DNA from 2 places in the Vibrio sp. TAP-3B genome. Region 2 is predicted to be linked to the other one. Evidence: riboswitches for the same ligand, from Rfam matches in the RefSeq annotation. Region 2 holds a riboswitch; the other holds the start of a gene.
The links. A riboswitch is a leader RNA that binds a small molecule or an ion and turns the genes downstream of it on or off. The one in region 2 is predicted to bind thiamine pyrophosphate.
Positions count from the first base shown of each region.

Region 1: it holds a riboswitch for thiamine pyrophosphate, as region 2 does, so the genes downstream of both, thiD (bifunctional hydroxymethylpyrimidine kinase/phosphomethylpyrimidine kinase) here and thiC (phosphomethylpyrimidine synthase ThiC) in region 2, are expected to answer to the same signal.

Region 1 covers NZ_CM173496.1:719,349-729,315, forward strand. The annotation lists gene AC3D28_RS17695 (molybdopterin guanine dinucleotide-containing S/N-oxide reductase) at 1-273, shown strand, start outside; gene thiE (thiamine phosphate synthase) at 370-984, opposite strand; gene thiM (hydroxyethylthiazole kinase) at 1,048-1,839, opposite strand; gene tenA (thiaminase II) at 1,858-2,520, opposite strand; gene AC3D28_RS17715 (ABC transporter substrate-binding protein) at 2,539-3,489, opposite strand; gene AC3D28_RS17720 (ABC transporter permease) at 3,512-4,312, opposite strand; gene AC3D28_RS17725 (ABC transporter ATP-binding protein) at 4,305-5,096, opposite strand; gene thiD (bifunctional hydroxymethylpyrimidine kinase/phosphomethylpyrimidine kinase) at 5,086-5,943, opposite strand; TPP riboswitch at 6,043-6,153, opposite strand; gene AC3D28_RS17735 (TldD/PmbA family protein) at 6,482-7,867, shown strand; gene AC3D28_RS17740 (TldD/PmbA family protein) at 7,867-9,210, shown strand; gene trmY (tRNA (pseudouridine(54)-N(1))-methyltransferase TrmY) at 9,291-9,890, opposite strand.
Region 2 covers NZ_CM173495.1:2,363,606-2,373,572, reverse strand. The annotation lists rRNA gene AC3D28_RS11195 (23S ribosomal RNA) at 1-269, shown strand, start outside; rRNA gene rrf (5S ribosomal RNA) at 384-500, shown strand; rRNA gene AC3D28_RS11185 (16S ribosomal RNA) at 859-2,411, shown strand; rRNA gene AC3D28_RS11180 (23S ribosomal RNA) at 2,721-5,610, shown strand; rRNA gene rrf (5S ribosomal RNA) at 5,726-5,842, shown strand; tRNA gene AC3D28_RS11170 (tRNA-Ser) at 5,944-6,034, shown strand; gene crcB (fluoride efflux transporter CrcB) at 7,046-7,429, shown strand; TPP riboswitch at 7,490-7,588, shown strand; gene thiC (phosphomethylpyrimidine synthase ThiC) at 7,753-9,693, shown strand; gene AC3D28_RS11155 (thiamine phosphate synthase) at 9,693-9,967, shown strand, end outside.

The sequences.
Region 1 (9,967 bases), on a different replicon from region 2:
CGTGCGTTTAACAATCGTGGCCAAGTATTGGTTGGTGCGGAAGTGACGGATCGAATCAAACAAGGTTCCGTGTGTATTCACGAAGGCGGTTGGCCAGATTTGGATCCGAACTCCGGCATTTGTAAGAACGGCGGCTGCAACGTCCTAACGCTGGATATTCCAACGTCCCGCCTTGCAAACGGCTGTGCGGCCAACTCAGCACTGGTTCGTATTGAAAAATACACCGGGCCAGAATTAGAACTAACAGCGTTTGAACCACCCAAAAATGGCTAGATAAAAGTAGCGCTTAAAAGTAAGAAGCCAGCGAATCGCTGGCTTCTTTTTTATTTAACCGTCGTGCATATTTACGCGCCGCGAGGGGAAGATAAGTTAGTTCATCAATCCTAATAAATGGGTAGCCGCTGCTTTGGGATCTTCAGCATTGCAGATGGCAGAAACGAGCGCCAAACCATGCACACCTGTGGCGCTTATTTCTGGAATGTTGGTTTCGTTAATACCACCAATCGCAACAATGGGTAGAGGAGTGGTGTTAAGAGCCAGTTTCAAACCATCGATGCCCCAATGCTTTTTGGTATTGGCTTTGGTGGGTGTAGAAAAGATGGCGCTTAAACCGATGTAATCAATTAGCAAAGAATCCGCCTCTGCCAGCTGCTCTTCAGTCTCAATTGATAAGCCGAGAATCTTGTTAGGGCCAATCAATTGACGAGCGATCTTTGCTGGCATATCGGATTGCCCAAGATGGACACCATCGGCATCGACGGCAAGGGCAACATCGACACGATCATTGATGACTAACGGCACGCCGGTGTCTTTAAGGATCTCTTTAACCGCTTGGGCACGTTCGATAAATGCACGAACGTCACAATGTTTTTCGCGCACCTGTACCATGGTGACCCCACCTTCTACCGCCATTCTTACAACGTGTTTGAGAGTGGCTAAATCTTGTTGGTCGTCGGTGACCAAATACAAACGATAGGCGTTCATTGTGTTTCCTTTCGCCTCCCACTTTCGTTGGAGTGAGAGGCATTTAAATCATCGAGAAGCGGCTTATCGCACTTGCAATTTAAGACGCTTTGCCAGTGTATCTTCATCCAGTTGGTAAAGCTCATCCAACAGATGCATTTGCAAGCTACCTGGCCCACGCGCTTTTTCAGCGGCAATTTCACCCGCCACGCCAAGCACCGCTGCCGCGGCTAGACCCATTTCGTCACCGACTGCCGCAAACGCGCCGGTTAAAGCCGTTAACGTACAGCCCATGCCGGTTACATATGGCATCATTTCATGACCGTTGTTAAGCTGAATGATTTGCTCTTTCGTGACGATATAGTCGGTCTCGCCGGAGATCACGACGTTCGCTCCGTATTCTGCCACTAAGCAGTGTGCCGCGCTAAGTGCGGCATCGCTGCTATCGAGCGCATCCACGCCTTTGCTTTGTGCTTGCTCGCCTGCAAGAGCAATGATTTCTGACGCATTACCACGGATGATCAGCTTGTTTGCTAGACGAGCGACCTCGCGAGAAGTCTCGGTACGCAAAGTGCTTGCGCCACAACCGACAGGGTCAAGTATGACGACTTTTTCGTTTGCGTTCGCTTGCTCGACGGCATGGTTCATGCGTGGAATCCAAGCACTGTCTAGAGTGCCGATATTGATTACGAGTGCCCCAGAAAACGACATCATTTCTGCCATTTCTTGTGTTGAGTGCGCCATGATCGGCGATGCACCGATAGCCAACAGAGCGTTCGCGGTGTTGTTCATCACCACGTAGTTGGTAATGTTCACAACCAGTGGCTTTTGCTGACGTACTGCGGTTAATGCTTGGGTGATTTGTTCTATTAACATGAGATTCTCCAATGAACCTTATTGCGCGTTCAGACCTTGCTGCCAAAACGCCACTTCCATACGGGTTGCGGTTTTGAAAACCTGAATTAGGTTTTGACCGCGTTGGCTGTGGATGTCGATTTCAGCCAGTAGCTGGTTAAAGTGCTCGGCTCCTGCTGCTGCGCCAGACTGGAATTCTTCACCACCATACAAGTTGATCCAAGTGGCGTACGGATTGCCTTCGAGCAGCGTGTTTTTATCGTTCACCAGCCTTGTGCCTATCACGGCGTAACCAATAGAACACGGTGCTAGCGCGGCGTATAAGTCAACCAAATCACCGGTCATGCCGGCATCCAACACGTAGCGGGTGTAAGCTACCGTACCAAAATCTTCCGGTTCGTTTTCGAGATCCGATTCCGTTAAACCCCATTGACCGCAGTAGGTCACATGATGAGCAATTTCGGAATCAAGCAGTGCATGCACACTTGGTAGTGCGCGGCGCATGTCATCCAAAGTACGCGCTTTGTAGATAGCCAGCGCATAAGCTCGCGCGTACTGTTTTAGGAATAAGAAATCTTGCTTCAAGTAATGCAGAAAACAAGGCTGAGCCAGTGTGCCTTTAGCCAATTGCTGCACGAAGGCATGCTCGGTGTATTCTTGCCAATCTTGGCGGCAAGCGTCGATTAAATCTTGATATTTCATAATTGGGCTGCCTCGTAATTAGTTAAAGCTCGGTACGTAATCTTTCGCTTTTGGTCGCGTTTCGATGATTTTTTGTGAGTACATGAATTCGGCGTAATCGTCGTAGCGTTTTAGATCGACAGCCGATGGGCGAAGCGCGAAACGTGTTAACGTGTCATTCCAAGCGCGTTGGTTGAGTTCGTTATCTAGTGTGTCTGGTGAGTAAGCAACAAACTCTCGCCAAGACGCGTTGGGATGGTTGACGATATAAGTGGTCGCTTGCTCTAGCGCTTTGTTAAACGCTTTAATGGCTTTTTTGTCGTAGGTTTTTGCGTTTGCGACAAACACCAGTTCGTCATACGTTGGTACGCCGTATTCTTCAGGGAAGAAAGCTTTGGCTTTGTAACCTTCAAGGGCAAGTTGATTGGTTTCGAAGTTACGCAGGCCGCCCCAAATCGCGTCCACTTTCCCTGAGGCGAGCGATGAAGACAAAGCCCAACCCACGTTGATAATTTGCACGTCAGAAAACGCCACGTTCTCTTGCGCTAACATGGTCGCAATGGTTGCTTCTTCGTTGCCTGCGATCGCGATACCAATCTTTTTGTCTTTAAGGTCGCCAAGGTTGTCGTGCTCACCATTGTCTAACACCATCAAGGTATTCAGCGGCGTTGCAATAAGTGTTGCTGAGCGAATCAAAGGCAAACCTGCTGCAACGTCGATAGTGAGACTTGGCTGGTATGTGATAGCCATGTCCACTTTGCCTGCCGCGACCAATTTAGGTGGCGTGCTTGGGTCTGCGGGTTCTTGAATGTGCACTTTCAAGCCTTGTTCTTCAAAGTAACCACGCTCTTTGGCGATAATGATAGGGCCATGGTTTGGGTTGACGAACCAATCCAGCATCAGTGTCATGTCTTTTTCTGCTGCGAATACGTTAGTTGAGATAATCGAAGCGAGCAGAGCAGCCGCGTTCATGAGTTTGTTTTTATTCACGAGTTCTTCCTTTTTCATTTCTCTATTTATTTTCCCAGGGGATGGCTTTTTTCAATAATTTGTCGGTAATGAAATAAAGTGCGATAGACAGCGCGGCGAGAATAAACAGCGCCGCAAACATCTCATCGATAACCATGCGTGCGTTGGCTTGCAGCATCAGATAGCCCAAGCCTTCACTTGAGCCAACCCATTCACCTACCACGGCACCAATTGGTGCAATAACCACGGCAACGCGAATGCCTGAGGCGAGTGTTGGCAGGGCGGCTGGTAGCTGAATATGGCGCAGTAATTGCCACTTTGAAGCGCCCATGGTTTTGGCGAGGTCGAGATAGCCGGTAGGTGTGTTGCGCAGTCCGTCGTAACAACAAGTCGTCACAGGGAAAAAGATGATGATGGCCGCCATCACCACTTTAGAGGCGATGCCATAGCCGAGCCAAAGCATCAACACGGGCGCGATAGCAAATACTGGAATGGCTTGGCTAGCGATGAGAATCGGCAGTAGCCAACGTTTAAATGGTTCAAACATCAACATTTGCAGGGCGAACAGCAAGCCCATTGATAAACCGAGAGCGAGACCGAGCAAGATTTCTTGCGCCGTTACCCAAGTGTGTTTGAGTAGGATATCGTAGCGAGTGACCAGCCTATCCAGCACATCAACCGGTGATGGCAAGATGAAGTTTGGCAATTCGAAGATAACGACAACCAATTGCCATAGACTGAAAATCACCACCGTGCTGATCACTAGGCGCAACGCAGGGTGGGTGACACGTTCCTTTTTACGAATACGCGCTGAAACGGAGTTGTACTGAGTCATGTCACTCATAGTCTTTCTCCAACTGATCCAAAATCGCTTGCTGTAATGTTGCGCATTTTCCATCAAGTAGGCGAGGTGGTTGTGAATCAGGCACATCAAGGTGCTGCGCTTGAGCAGGCGTGCCTTGCAATACATAGAGTTGGTGTGCCAATCGCACCGCTTCTTGTGGATCGTGCGTAATCAACACCACGGTTTTACCTTTAAGCAGTTCGGCAGATAAGGCTTGCAGTTTATGGCGAGTCACAGCATCCAATGCTGAAAAAGGCTCGTCCATTAACACTAGCGGCTTGTCTTGCATCAAGGTGCGAGCAAGGGCGACGCGCTGGCGCATTCCTCCCGATAGCTGAGCGGGTTTTGTGTGTGTGTAGTCGGCCAGTCCTACTTGTTCCAATAACGTAAAAGCCCGTTGTTTCTCTTGATCTGGCTTCTTCGTTTCGGAATGAACTTTTGAATGAGAAAAGCGCGAACTCAGACAGACGTTGTCTAACACATTCAGCCATGGCAAAAGTAAATCTTGCTGTGCCATGTACGCGATTCGGTTATGCAAGGCAAAGCTATCCGTTAACCAAGCATTATCCACGCTAGTCAGTCCACCTTGCCATTCGACTTTGTCATTTAACAAGCCCGCGAGGTAGCGTAAGAGAGTGGTTTTGCCACAACCACTTCGGCCAAGTAATACGGTCCATTGCCCTGTAGGGATGGTCATGTTTACCTTTGCTAGAGTCGGCGTTTGGCTATCGTTGTATCGCAGGTAAGCATTGGTAAGTACAATGCCAATTGCTTTAGTGCCCATAGGTGTGACCAGCAAAGAAATGATGGACCGGGCCGTGACCTTTACCGACGTCCAGTTCATCGGCGTGGGCAATGGCTTGAGAGATATATTGCTTACTTAAATGTACGGCCTTGTGTAGGTTGTTACCTTGAGCAAGATATGAAGCGATCGCGGAAGAGAGCGTACAGCCCGTACCGTGAGTGTTTTGGGTTGGGAAACGCTTTGCGCTGAGTAATTCTGACGAATCTTGCATTATCAAAAGGTCGTTGCTGTTTTCATCTTTTTCTAAATGCCCTCCTTTTAGTAGCACAGCTTTTGCGCCCAGAGCCCGTAAGTCAGCGATCATGTCGTTCATTTCTGCTTCAGAGTGAGGAATGGGCTTGCCCGTCAGCGCAGCACCTTCAGGTAAGTTTGGAGTGATGATGTCTGCCAGAGGAATCAGCGTTTCTTTTAATGTACTGATTGCCGCTTGTTCCAGCAGTAAGTCACCGCTGGTGGCGACCATGACCGGATCAATAACCAGTCGCATTGGCTGATATTGTTTAATCTTATTCGCAACCACGTTAATGATGTTGGCGTCGGCTAGCATGCCGATTTTTACCGCAACGATATTGAGATCGGTGAATACGGCGTCGAGTTGGCTTTCAACGTGGTCAAGTGGGATCGGGAAAATGGCGGACACGCCCTGCGTGTTTTGTGATGTAATGGCGGTAATAACGGAGCACGCGAAACTGCCCGTAGCAGACATGGCTTTGATGTCTGCTTGAATACCTGCGCCGCCGCCGCTGTCAGATCCTGCGATCGTCAGTACGACTGGGGGGGATGATGAAGTAGTTGTGTGTGAGTGTCGCTGTATTGATTGCGCCATGGTCGCTCCTATTACAAGACGTACAGGAACTGACTTTGGCCTAGGCTGGGAAAGATCGGAGATCGATTCGCAAAGGTTAGCCGTTATGGTTCGGCTAGTGGCAAAGTATTAATAGTTCCCTACGCCAGTGCTAACTGAATCAGGTTCTACGGGTCTCGAATTTCGATCTCAGCCAATGCAGACTCTGTATTGGCTCCCCGACTATCTCGCTATGATGATAACAGTACAATTACTTCAGGGGTACGTTTTTTAATGGCCACAGTTATTGAGAGTTCATTTATGCGAAGTGAGTGGTAGAGTAACCTTGTATATCGTTGCTGTATCTACAACCTAAGGCCTTCTCGCTAAGCCAAGCATCTTAGAAACTCTCTGCGAAGTGTGCTGAAACGGGAATATTTACTAATCAATAGTGCTCTTATCTAACAGGGTTAACATAGAACAAGATTAAAGAATGTTGAAATTAAACGCGTTGCTAACGTAGCTTAGTATTAAAGGGTTACTTAGGAAGGTTAAAACGATTTATGAGCAAGGAGACTTCATGCTTAATTCGGTAACAGCGAAGTCAGTGATCGATCATGCTCTCTTTTTAGGGGCTGATTTCGCTGAACTATTCGTTGAACATCATCAAACCAACACCGTCCAGATTGCCTCTGGAGAGGTGGATAAGGTGAATTCGGGTATCGATTTTGGTATCGGGATTCGTCTCTTCTTCGGCCATAAAGTACTTTACGGTTACACCAACAGCACGGACGAAGCGGAGTTAAAACGTGTAACCTCATTGCTTGCAGCCAAAGACAAGCGTGATCAAATCGCATCAGCGGGTTCTTTGAATTTGACCCGCTACCCTGTTCTGCACGGTTCTCGTTTGCCACTGAGTAAAGATGCAAACCTCGATTCCAAAATTGCTTTTCTTTTGCAAGTTGATCACGCCACGCGTGCCGAAAGTGAGTACATCAGTCAGTTCATTGGTAGCGTGTTACAAAGAGAGCAGCAGGTAACCATCTTCAATTCAGAAGGGTTACATGTTGATGATACTCGTCACTACATTCGTGTCGCTGGGAATACTGTGGCGCAAAAAGGTAATGAGCAATCTTCCGGTATGGAAGGACCTGGCGCACTCGCCGGTTGGGAGTTCAGCGAGCAACTCGATGCGAGAGAGCTGGGTCAAACCATCGCTCAACAAGCACTTGTTAAACTCAGTGCAGATGCGTGCCCATCCGGTGAAATGCCCGTGGTGATTGGTCACGGCTTTGGCGGCGTTATTTTCCACGAAGCGTGTGGTCACTTGCTAGAAACCACTTCGGTTGCGAAGAAAGCCTCTGTTTTCCATGACAAAATGGGAGACATGATTGCGCATACCGCTGTCAGCGCAGTGGATGATGGCACCATGACCAACGAGTGGGGCTCAATCCATATTGATGATGAAGGTCTGCCAACACAGCGCACTCAGTTGATCAAAGATGGTCAGCTAACCAGCTTTATGGTCGACAAAATGGGTGGGATGAAAACGGGTTATGCGCCAACGGGTTCTGGCCGTCGCCAAAACTATAAATTCGCGCCTACTTCGCGGATGCGTAACACCTTTATTGAAGAAGGCGAGCATTCATTAGATGACATGCTTGCAGGCATCGAACGTGGTATCTACGCGAAGAAGATGGGCGGCGGTTCGGTTCAGCCGGGGACGGGGGAGTTCAATTTTGCCGTCCGTGAAGCCTACTTGGTTGAAAATGGCAAAATCACCAAACCTCTGAAAACCGCCACCCTTATTAGTACTGGGCCAAAAGTGTTGAAAGAAATCAGCATGGTGGGTAAAGACATGGCGCTTGCCGCTGGTATGTGTGGTTCAGTCAGTGGCGCGGTACCAACGGCAGTCGGTCAGCCAACGCTGAAAGTAGATAATATTCTGGTGGGAGGTGGTCGCTAATGAGCCAAGAACAACAACTTCTTAAGACGGTTGATTACGTCCTGTCAGAAGCCCAACGCCAAGGGGCAGAAGCGGATGTGATTGTTAATCGCAACAGCAGCTTTTCTCTGAAAGCAAACCAAGGTCAGTTAGACGAGTACAAAGTTAGCTCAAGCCAAGTGCTGGGTGTTCGAGTCGTGAAAGATGCCCGCGTGGCGACCAGTTACTCTGAATCATTAGAGCAACCAAGCTTAGATTTGATGCTGATGAACGCTTTGCAAAGTGCGCGTTTTTCGAAGCAAGATGAACATCAAGCCATCAGTTGCGTTAACAGTAAAATCACTACCGATGTGGCTGAGATTGCGCAAGAAGATACAGCGTCAGTGGATGAGAAAATCGAACTGTCGTTGGCACTTGAGCAAGGGGTAGTGGCTTTACCTCACGCTTCAAGCTCGCCATACAATGGTTACAGTGACGGTGAAACTCAGCTGATCATTGCTAACACACAAGGCACGTTATGCCAGCACTTCGAACGTTCGTTTCACTGTTACGCTTACACTTTGTTGGAGAAAAATGGCAAACAATCGATGGCAGGTAAAATGTCAGTAGGACGTTGTTTCGATGAGTTGAATTCAGCTTACTGTATCGAAGCCGGTTACAATCTAGCGCGTGATCTGCTTGATGGCGCACCAGTGGCAACAGGTAATTACCCAGCAATTTTCCACATTAATGCGCTAAGCAGCCTATTCGGTGCTTTCGGCAGTGCTTTTTCTGGTGTGAGTGCAGTGAAAGGCGTCACTCCACTAGGTGACAAGCTTGGTCAAAATGTTGCGAGTGAACTGATTTCTTTTACCGATGCGGCCTACATGCCCAATGGCATGGCAATTGTGGGTTTTGATAGTGAAGGTTTTGCAACTCAAGACAACGTGCTGATTGCCAATGGTCGGTTAAATACGCTTTTACATAACAGTCAAACAGCAAGTTACTTAGGTGCAGCATCAACGGCAAGTGCATCTCGCGGTGCGAAATCGAGCCTAGACGTATCAGCAAATCATAAAGTGATTGCGACAGGTCACAGTAGTGCGTCAGAAGTCAAAGCAGGTGAATACCTAGAGCTGGTTGAGCTGCAAGGTGTTCACTCTGGTGCAGACGCAGTCAGTGGTGACTTCTCATTTGGTGCAAGTGGCTTTTTGTGCCGAGATGGCCAGCGTGTTCAACCTGTGCGTGGAATCACTGTTGCGGGTAACTTCTACAAAATGTTGCAAGAAGTGGAAGCGGTAGGGGATAGTCAACTTATTAATGATAGTCACACGTTCTTCGCACCAGAGGTGCGTTTTGCTCGATTGAGTATTGGTGGCAAATAAGCCGCGTTCAGAAACACAGATACTACAAAAGAGGGTTCATTGGACCCTCTTTCATTACCTAATGACTTACACGTGAAAAACTAGAATTCGCGAATGTCCAATTCATTGTGGATCAACACCACACACTGAGAAGCAAATAGCATCTTAGGACCAAGGCTGATTTTCTCTGTGCCAAGACGCTTCAAGCTGTTGAATGATTTTTTCGGCATAGGAATGTGGTCGGTGAGCAAAAAACATGGATTCGTGGCAATTTCTGCGTCGCGAACGAATTCCCCTTTCTTGTCCAACATATATAGCTGGTGGTCTTCGGCCAGTTCTTGAACCAAGCGTTCGAAGCTTATTGTACGAACCGTAATACCAGGCTCAACTTTACGCAGCTCTTCTTTACCCATACCAACAGATGCATCCAAAGCGCGAGCGACGGTTGCAACCAGCGTTGATTCGTGGAAACCACCAATATTAGTGATGTCATTTGAGTGAATGGTTATCGTACGTGAGTAATCCTTGGTGCTCTCAAGAACCAAATGTACAACCACATCTTCACGGTGTGATTGAGCCACAAACATGGTATTCATCATGGTGTGAGCAAGGATCTCAGTATGCGCTTCGTTACCCACCCCTTCGAGTAGTGCTTTGCTCGTGGTTGGGGCGGCGCGAGCTCGTAAAACAAAAGAGCGCATGAATTTAACCTCTATATATGAAGAGTGAATGCGCGGGAGTATATACCCAAGCAGGGAAGGGATGCGAGTTTAATAGC
Region 2 (9,967 bases):
TTGAAAGGGGCTGCTCCTAGTACGAGAGGACCGGAGTGGACGAACCTCTGGTGTTCGGGTTGTGTCGCCAGACGCATTGCCCGGTAGCTAAGTTCGGGATCGATAACCGCTGAAAGCATCTAAGCGGGAAGCGAGCCTTGAGATGAGTTCTCCCTGATACTTTAAGTATCCTAAAGGGTTGTCGTAGACTACGACGTTGATAGGCAGGGTGTGTAAGTGCTGCGAGGCATTGAGCTAACCTGTACTAATTGCCCGTGAGGCTTAACCATACAACACCCAAGGGGTTTTGATGGACTCAATACAAGAAAACTTGATTGTGTTAAGAACTGAAACAGCTTTCCAGATTATTAATTACTGCGTTGGCGGTAGTTAAAAAGAATTTGCTTGGCGACCATAGCGTTTTGGCCCCACCTGACTTCCATGCCGAACTCAGAAGTGAAACGAAATAGCGCCGATGGTAGTGTGGGGTTTCCCCATGTGAGAGTAGGACATCGCCAGGCTTTAATCTCGACTTTGCTTATTCGTTAAGCAAGTCACCATAGAGTTCTAAATTTGTTTAGAATTTTATGTTGACTTTCAAAGTGGGAAGCGTATTATACGCACCTCGCTTAAGTGCTAAGGCACTGAAAGCCAAGCTCTTTAACAATATAGACCTATCAATCTGTGTGGGCACTCGTTGATGATAATCAAATTAGAAGCTTTTGCTTCAAATATGGTTTCAATGAACTGAGTGACCAATCGAGATTAACTTGTTTAATCTTGGCACAGTCAATTCATTATCGTTCTGTTGGAACGATAATAGCTTTAAAATTACGTTTGTAGTTTTGAAGTCAGTATTCGTTGAGCCGACAAAATCTTAAATTGAAGAGTTTGATCATGGCTCAGATTGAACGCTGGCGGCAGGCCTAACACATGCAAGTCGAGCGGAAACGGCAACATTGAGCCTTCGGGTGATTTGTTGGGCGTCGAGCGGCGGACGGGTGAGTAATGCCTAGGAAATTGCCCTGATGTGGGGGATAACCATTGGAAACGATGGCTAATACCGCATAATGCCTACGGGCCAAAGAGGGGGACCTTCGGGCCTCTCGCGTCGGGATATGCCTAGGTGGGATTAGCTAGTTGGTGAGGTAAGGGCTCACCAAGGCGACGATCCCTAGCTGGTCTGAGAGGATGATCAGCCACACTGGAACTGAGACACGGTCCAGACTCCTACGGGAGGCAGCAGTGGGGAATATTGCACAATGGGCGCAAGCCTGATGCAGCCATGCCGCGTGTATGAAGAAGGCCTTCGGGTTGTAAAGTACTTTCAGTCGTGAGGAAGGGGATATCGTTAATAGCGGTATTCTTTGACGTTAGCGACAGAAGAAGCACCGGCTAACTCCGTGCCAGCAGCCGCGGTAATACGGAGGGTGCGAGCGTTAATCGGAATTACTGGGCGTAAAGCGCATGCAGGTGGTTTGTTAAGTCAGATGTGAAAGCCCGGGGCTCAACCTCGGAATAGCATTTGAAACTGGCAGACTAGAGTACTGTAGAGGGGGGTAGAATTTCAGGTGTAGCGGTGAAATGCGTAGAGATCTGAAGGAATACCAGTGGCGAAGGCGGCCCCCTGGACAGATACTGACACTCAGATGCGAAAGCGTGGGGAGCAAACAGGATTAGATACCCTGGTAGTCCACGCCGTAAACGATGTCTACTTGGAGGTTGTGGCCTTGAGCCGTGGCTTTCGGAGCTAACGCGTTAAGTAGACCGCCTGGGGAGTACGGTCGCAAGATTAAAACTCAAATGAATTGACGGGGGCCCGCACAAGCGGTGGAGCATGTGGTTTAATTCGATGCAACGCGAAGAACCTTACCTACTCTTGACATCCAGAGAAGCCGGAAGAGATTCTGGTGTGCCTTCGGGAGCTCTGAGACAGGTGCTGCATGGCTGTCGTCAGCTCGTGTTGTGAAATGTTGGGTTAAGTCCCGCAACGAGCGCAACCCTTATCCTTGTTTGCCAGCGAGTAATGTCGGGAACTCCAGGGAGACTGCCGGTGATAAACCGGAGGAAGGTGGGGACGACGTCAAGTCATCATGGCCCTTACGAGTAGGGCTACACACGTGCTACAATGGCGCATACAGAGGGCGGCGAGCCAGCGATGGTGAGCGAATCCCAAAAAGTGCGTCGTAGTCCGGATTGGAGTCTGCAACTCGACTCCATGAAGTCGGAATCGCTAGTAATCGTGGATCAGAATGCCACGGTGAATACGTTCCCGGGCCTTGTACACACCGCCCGTCACACCATGGGAGTGGGCTGCAAAAGAAGTAGGTAGTTTAACCTTCGGGGGGACGCTTACCACTTTGTGGTTCATGACTGGGGTGAAGTCGTAACAAGGTAGCGCTAGGGGAACCTGGCGCTGGATCACCTCCTTATACGAAAGATTATTGCGATGAGTGTTCACACAGATTGATGGTTTAGAAGCGAAAGCTTCGAGCTATAATTGCTCTTTAACAATTTGGAAAGCTGACTGATAACAACAACGTTGTTATCAAATAAAGTTCTCAATGTTTATCTTTAAGATAAACACCAAAACAACACATTCAAGTGTTCTTGGGAATATCACTATTACAGTGATTATTCGAAATTGAGTCCGGCAAAATCGAAATGTCTCTCGCTCATTCAAATAATGAGAGACAACTTTGGTGATTTGAACATCAACTCGAAACTCCTTCGGGTTGTATGGTTAAGTGACTAAGCGTACACGGTGGATGCCTTGGCAGTCAGAGGCGATGAAGGACGTATTAACTTGCGATAAGCCCAGATTAGGCAGTAAAAGCCACTTGAGTCTGGGATTTCCGAATGGGGAAACCCACTTACATAAGTAAGTATCGCTGCGTGAATACATAGCGTAGCGAGGCGAACCGGGGGAACTGAAACATCTAAGTACCTCGAGGAAAAGAAATCAACCGAGATTCCGAAAGTAGCGGCGAGCGAAATTGGACTAGCCCTTAAGCTTTATAGGCGTCAGGTGAACAAGCTGGAAAGCTTGGCGATACAGGGTGATAGCCCCGTAACTGACGACGCATATGCAGTGAAATCGAGTAGGGCGGGACACGTGATATCCTGTCTGAATATGGGGGGACCATCCTCCAAGGCTAAATACTACTGACTGACCGATAGTGAACCAGTACCGTGAGGGAAAGGCGAAAAGAACCCCTGTGAGGGGAGTGAAATAGAACCTGAAACCGTGTACGTACAAGCAGTAGGAGCACCTTCGTGGTGTGACTGCGTACCTTTTGTATAATGGGTCAGCGACTTATATTCAGTGGCAAGGTTAACCATCTAGGGGAGCCGTAGCGAAAGCGAGTGTTAACTGCGCGACTTAGTCTCTGGATATAGACCCGAAACCAGGTGATCTAGCCATGGGCAGGTTGAAGATTGAGTAACATCAATTGGAGGACCGAACCGACTAATGTTGAAAAATTAGCGGATGACTTGTGGCTAGGGGTGAAAGGCCAATCAAACCTGGAGATAGCTGGTTCTCCCCGAAAGCTATTTAGGTAGCGCCTCGGACGAATACTACTGGGGGTAGAGCACTGTTAAGGCTAGGGGGTCATCCCGACTTACCAACCCTTTGCAAACTCCGAATACCAGTAAGTACTATCCGGGAGACACACGGCGGGTGCTAACGTCCGTCGTGGAGAGGGAAACAACCCAGACCGCCAGCTAAGGTCCCAAATTACTACTAAGTGGGAAACGATGTGGGAAGGCTCAGACAGCCAGGATGTTGGCTTAGAAGCAGCCATCATTTAAAGAAAGCGTAATAGCTCACTGGTCGAGTCGGCCTGCGCGGAAGATGTAACGGGGCTAAGTAGTAAACCGAAGCTGCGGCAATGCTCTTTGAGTATTGGGTAGGGGAGCGTTCTGTAAGCGGTTGAAGGTGTGTCGTAAGGCACGCTGGACGTATCAGAAGTGCGAATGCTGACATGAGTAACGATAATGGGGGTGAAAAACCTCCACGCCGGAAGACCAAGGGTTCCTGTCCAACGTTAATCGGGGCAGGGTGAGTCGACCCCTAAGGCGAGGCCGAAAGGCGTAGTCGATGGGAAACGGGTTAATATTCCCGTACTCAATCAAATTGCGATGGGGGGACGGAGAAGGCTAGGTGGGCCTGGCGACGGTTGTCCAGGTTCAAGTGCGTAGGCTGAAGAGTTAGGTAAATCCGGCTCTTTTTAAGGCTGAGACACGACGTCGAGCATCTACGGATGTGAAGTCATTGATGCCATGCTTCCAGGAAAAGCCTCTAAGCTTCAGATTTGATGGAATCGTACCCCAAACCGACACAGGTGGTCGGGTAGAGAATACCAAGGCGCTTGAGAGAACTCGGGTGAAGGAACTAGGCAAAATGGTACCGTAACTTCGGGAGAAGGTACGCTCTTGGCGGTGAAGTCCCTTGCGGATGGAGCTACTAGGAGTCGCAGATACCAGGTGGCTGCAACTGTTTATTAAAAACACAGCACTGTGCAAAATCGTAAGATGACGTATACGGTGTGACGCCTGCCCGGTGCCGGAAGGTTAATTGATGGGGTTAGACTTCGGTCGACGCTCTTGATCGAAGCCCCGGTAAACGGCGGCCGTAACTATAACGGTCCTAAGGTAGCGAAATTCCTTGTCGGGTAAGTTCCGACCTGCACGAATGGCGTAATGATGGCCACGCTGTCTCCACCCGAGACTCAGTGAAATTGAAATCGCTGTGAAGATGCAGTGTACCCGCGGCTAGACGGAAAGACCCCGTGAACCTTTACTACAGCTTGGCACTGAACATTGACCCTACATGTGTAGGATAGGTGGGAGCCTTTGAAGCACGTACGCCAGTATGTGTGGAGGCAACCTTGAAATACCACCCTTGTAGTGTCGATGTTCTAACTTAGCCCCCTCATCGGGGGTGAGGACAGTGCCTGGTGGGTAGTTTGACTGGGGCGGTCTCCTCCCAAAGCGTAACGGAGGAGCACGAAGGTGGGCTAAACACGGTTGGACATCGTGTGGTTAGTGCAATGGCATAAGCCCGCTTGACTGCGAGAATGACAATTCGAGCAGGTGCGAAAGCAGGTCATAGTGATCCGGTGGTTCTGAATGGAAGGGCCATCGCTCAACGGATAAAAGGTACTCCGGGGATAACAGGCTGATACCGCCCAAGAGTTCATATCGACGGCGGTGTTTGGCACCTCGATGTCGGCTCATCACATCCTGGGGCTGAAGTCGGTCCCAAGGGTATGGCTGTTCGCCATTTAAAGTGGTACGCGAGCTGGGTTTAGAACGTCGTGAGACAGTTCGGTCCCTATCTGCCGTGGGCGTTGGAGAATTGAAAGGGGCTGCTCCTAGTACGAGAGGACCGGAGTGGACGAACCTCTGGTGTTCGGGTTGTGTCGCCAGACGCATTGCCCGGTAGCTAAGTTCGGGATCGATAACCGCTGAAAGCATCTAAGCGGGAAGCGAGCCTTGAGATGAGTTCTCCCTGATACTTTAAGTATCCTAAAGGGTTGTCGTAGACTACGACGTTGATAGGCAGGGTGTGTAAGTGCTGCGAGGCATTGAGCTAACCTGTACTAATTGCCCGTGAGGCTTAACCATACAACACCCAAGGGGTTTTGATGGGCTCAATACAAGAAAACTTGATTGTGTTAAGAACTGAAACAGCTTTCCAGATTATTAATTATCGCGTTGGCGGTAGTTAAAAAAGAATTTGCTTGGCGACCATAGCGTTTTGGCCCCACCTGACTTCCATGCCGAACTCAGAAGTGAAACGAAATAGCGCCGATGGTAGTGTGGGGTTTCCCCATGTGAGAGTAGGACATCGCCAGGCTTTATTTATCGCTTTTGGATTTACCTTAATATTAAGGTGCCTCTGAAAGCAAAACTAAAATTTAGCATGATAAATAAGACTAAGTTTTAGTAACAATTTGTGGAGAGATGGCTGAGTGGTTGAAAGCACCGGTCTTGAAAACCGGCATACGTTAATAGCGTATCTAGGGTTCAAATCCCTATCTCTCCGCCACTTTTAATGAAAAACCGCTGTTCTTACAGCGGTTTTTTCGTTTCTTTACTTTAAAAATTGCTAATACATGAAAATAGTAGATGTATTTAAGAATTAACTGTTTAGGTCTCTCAATTTCTCGAACCAGTTTGGCAATACGAGCAGTGAGTACATTCTAGAAAGCGATTTCATGCCGCACAACCTTCCAATAATATTCAATATAAACCAATGAGCTTTGGTTCGCTCGATGTGCTGTCGCCGCCAACTCCAAACCAGTATCATCCATTATCATAACAGTATGATGGCCCTTGCTGTTATCTTTTATATTTGCTTTAGATTGCTCACTCATGATGCTTTGTCGACCCAAGGCACAACTATGGCCTCGCCAATACATCTTGTGAATAGAGAATTACTGCTTTATCAAATTTCTCGTTCAGCGCAAAGGGTGGGCCTAATTCTTCTTCAAGAAAGCTTGAACCACAGAGTTCTGCTTCCGTTAAAAAATTTAGTGAGTTAAATTGTAAGAATGGACGTCTTGGTAGTAGGTGAAAGCCAGCAAGCTCATTTTATGCTGACTTTTCTTTTTGCTCACGTCGATACGGCTAAGCCCATAACAATTCACCTACATGGTCTAGTCTCTTTTTAGCCCTGACAGTATGCGGTTAATCTCAAACATTCGTTTATAAGTAAGGATAGTCGAAGAGCTTTAATGATGATCTGCTTGAATGAACGGGGTGGTATCAATGATAGGATGCAACAATTCTGTAAGACATCGGTTTTTCCCCAGAGTGCTGTAAAATTTACAAAGTGGTTTTATTTACTCTCTTTGAATTGAATGTTGTTGAATCCCTGTTAGTTAAAGCTCATCGGTTACCTATCACCATCATGTATTGAACTTGAAGCAAAGTGACTCCTGTAATTTTTTAAATGCTGAGGAGTTTTAAATGCAATACATTGCTAAATTCTAAGATTTTACCATCAATATCGCTTTAGTTTTGGTTACAATATCGTCATCAAAGCTTTGGGGGAATTATGGGACAACTTTCCATTCTTGGTTTTATTGCACTGGGTGGTGCTTTCGGTGCGTGTTCTCGTTACTTGATATCTGAACTATGTGTCATTTTATTGGGGCGTGGCTTTCCATACGGTACGCTAACCGTTAATGTGGTCGGTTCATTTATCATGGGCTTGTTGATTGCTGCTTTCGATAATGAACTGTTGGCAACAGAACCTTGGCGACAAGTGATTGGTTTGGGTTTTTTAGGGGCACTAACGACGTTTTCTACCTTTTCTATGGATAATGTTTTACTTATGCAGCAAGGTGCATTTTTTAAGATGGGGTTAAATATTTTATTAAATGTGGTGCTTAGCATCTCTGCCGCGTGGATCGGTTTCCAATTATTGATGCGCAGCTAGCAAAGTAGTTAAAAATTAAACAGGTCGGCTTGGTTTCACTAAGCCGTTTTTATATACTGATATCACTTGTCGGAGTGCCATAAGGCTGAGACCGTTAATTCGGGATCCGTTGAACCTGATCAGATTAGAATCTGCGAAGGGAACAAGAGAAGATATTTATACCGGAGTTCTTTCTGGTTGACCTATCAAATAGTCGAATGTTGTTATAGGCAAATTACTTAAGCTTTATTTAGCCTTAATTTGACTCCTCTTGTCGCATCTATCCGCCAAGCATTTTTATCCAATTACTTTTTATCTAGTATAACAAAGCAAGGAAAAATGCTATGTCGAGTCGCAAACAAGCGAGACTAGAAGCAAAACAGTTCATTGAAACACTCTCGGTACAACCGTACCCAAATTCCACAAAAGTATATGTAGAAGGTTCACGTCCAGATATTCGTGTACCTATGCGTGAAATAGCGCTAGCAGATAGTTTGATTGGTGGCACAAAAGAAGCGCCTATTTTCGAGCCTAATGAAGCCGTCCGAGTCTACGATACGTCAGGTGTTTATACTGATCCGAACTACGATATTGACCTTTATAGTGGCTTACCAAAGCTAAGAGAAAGCTGGATTGAAGAGCGCGGTGACACTGAATTACTTGATGAAGTAAGTTCGGTGTACACAAAGGAACGCTTAGAAGACGAAACGCTAGACGATCTGCGTTACGGTAATCTACCACGTATTCGACGTGCTAAAGATGGTCATTGCGTGACCCAATTGTATTACGCTCGTAAAGGCATTATTACCCTTGAAATGGAATATATCGCCCTTCGCGAAAATATGGGGCGTGCTCAATACCGCGATGAAGTGCTAAATCAACAGCATCCGGGTCAAAGCTTTGGAGCGAATCTACCTAAAGACATCACTGCAGAGTTTGTTAGCCAAGAAGTTGCTGAAGGTCGTGCAATTATCCCATCAAATATAAACCATCCTGAGTCAGAGCCAATGATCATTGGCCGCAACTTCTTGGTCAAAGTAAACGCCAATATCGGTAACTCATCGGTGACCTCTTCGATTGAAGAAGAGGTTGAGAAGTTAGTGTGGGCGACACGCTGGGGTGGCGATACTGTCATGGATCTCTCAACAGGTCGCAATATTCATGAAACTCGAGAATGGATTCTACGTAATAGTCCGGTTCCGATCGGCACTGTACCTATGTACCAAGCACTGGAGAAAGTGAATGGTGTTGCAGAAAACCTTAACTGGGAAGTGATGCGCGACACTTTGATTGAGCAAGCAGAGCAGGGTGTTGATTACTTCACTATCCATGCTGGCTTACTACTGCGCTATGTACCAATGACAGCAAAACGTGTTACTGGCATCGTCTCTCGTGGCGGCTCTATTATCGCGAAATGGTGTTTAGCGCATCACCAAGAAAGCTTCTTGTACACCCATTTTCGAGAGATCTGTGAAATCTGCGCCAAGTATGATGTGGCACTTTCTCTCGGTGATGGTCTGCGTCCTGGTTCGGTTGCCGATGCTAATGACGAAGCGCAATTTGCTGAGCTTCGTACTCTTGGCGAGTTGACTAAGATAGCGTGGAAATACGACGTTCAGGTCATTATTGAAGGGCCAGGGCACGTGCCAATGCACATGATTAAAGAAAACATGGAAGAACAATTAGAGCACTGCCATGAAGCGCCGTTCTACACGCTTGGTCCACTGACGACAGACGTCGCTCCTGGTTATGACCATATTACTTCAGGCATTGGCGCTGCCATGATTGGTTGGTACGGCTGTGCAATGCTTTGTTACGTCACCCCAAAAGAGCACCTTGGCTTACCAAATAAAGAAGACGTAAAAACGGGCATGATCACCTATAAGCTTGCTGCTCACGCTGCTGATTTGGCGAAAGGACACCCTGGCGCACAAGTTCGTGATAACGCGCTTTCTAAAGCTCGCTTCGAGTTCCGTTGGGAAGACCAATTCAACTTGTCACTCGACCCAGAAACCGCTCGCGCTTTCCATGATGAAACCTTGCCTCAAGAGTCGGGCAAAGTTGCCCACTTTTGTTCAATGTGCGGACCAAAGTTCTGCTCGATGAAGATTTCGCAAGAGGTAAGAGAGTACGCGAAAGACACCGAGCAAGTGGCAGCGGATCAGGCGGTTTCTATCAAAATGTTAGATGATCCACTGGAAGGAATGCGCAGAAAGTCGGAAGAATTTCGAGCTACTGGCTCTGAATTATATCATCCAGCCGCACATGCAGAGGTTGACGAGTAATGATGAAAATCCTTATTCCGTCATCATTAATTGAATTAACGGGGTTAGTTCAGCAGTGCTTGTTGTTGGCGAAAGAGCAGGGTTTTAGCATTGAAATGATTGAGTTGGGTGTGAGCCCAACTCAGTCTATTCAGCTTATTTGTGACCAACAAATTAAGAGCGTAAGCACCGACCTCTGTACTGATCATTTGAATGATGATAGCGAACATGTAATTTATTATCGCTCCTCGCTGTCCGTTAAGGAATACCTTAAACAAGCCTCTCCAGACGTCTA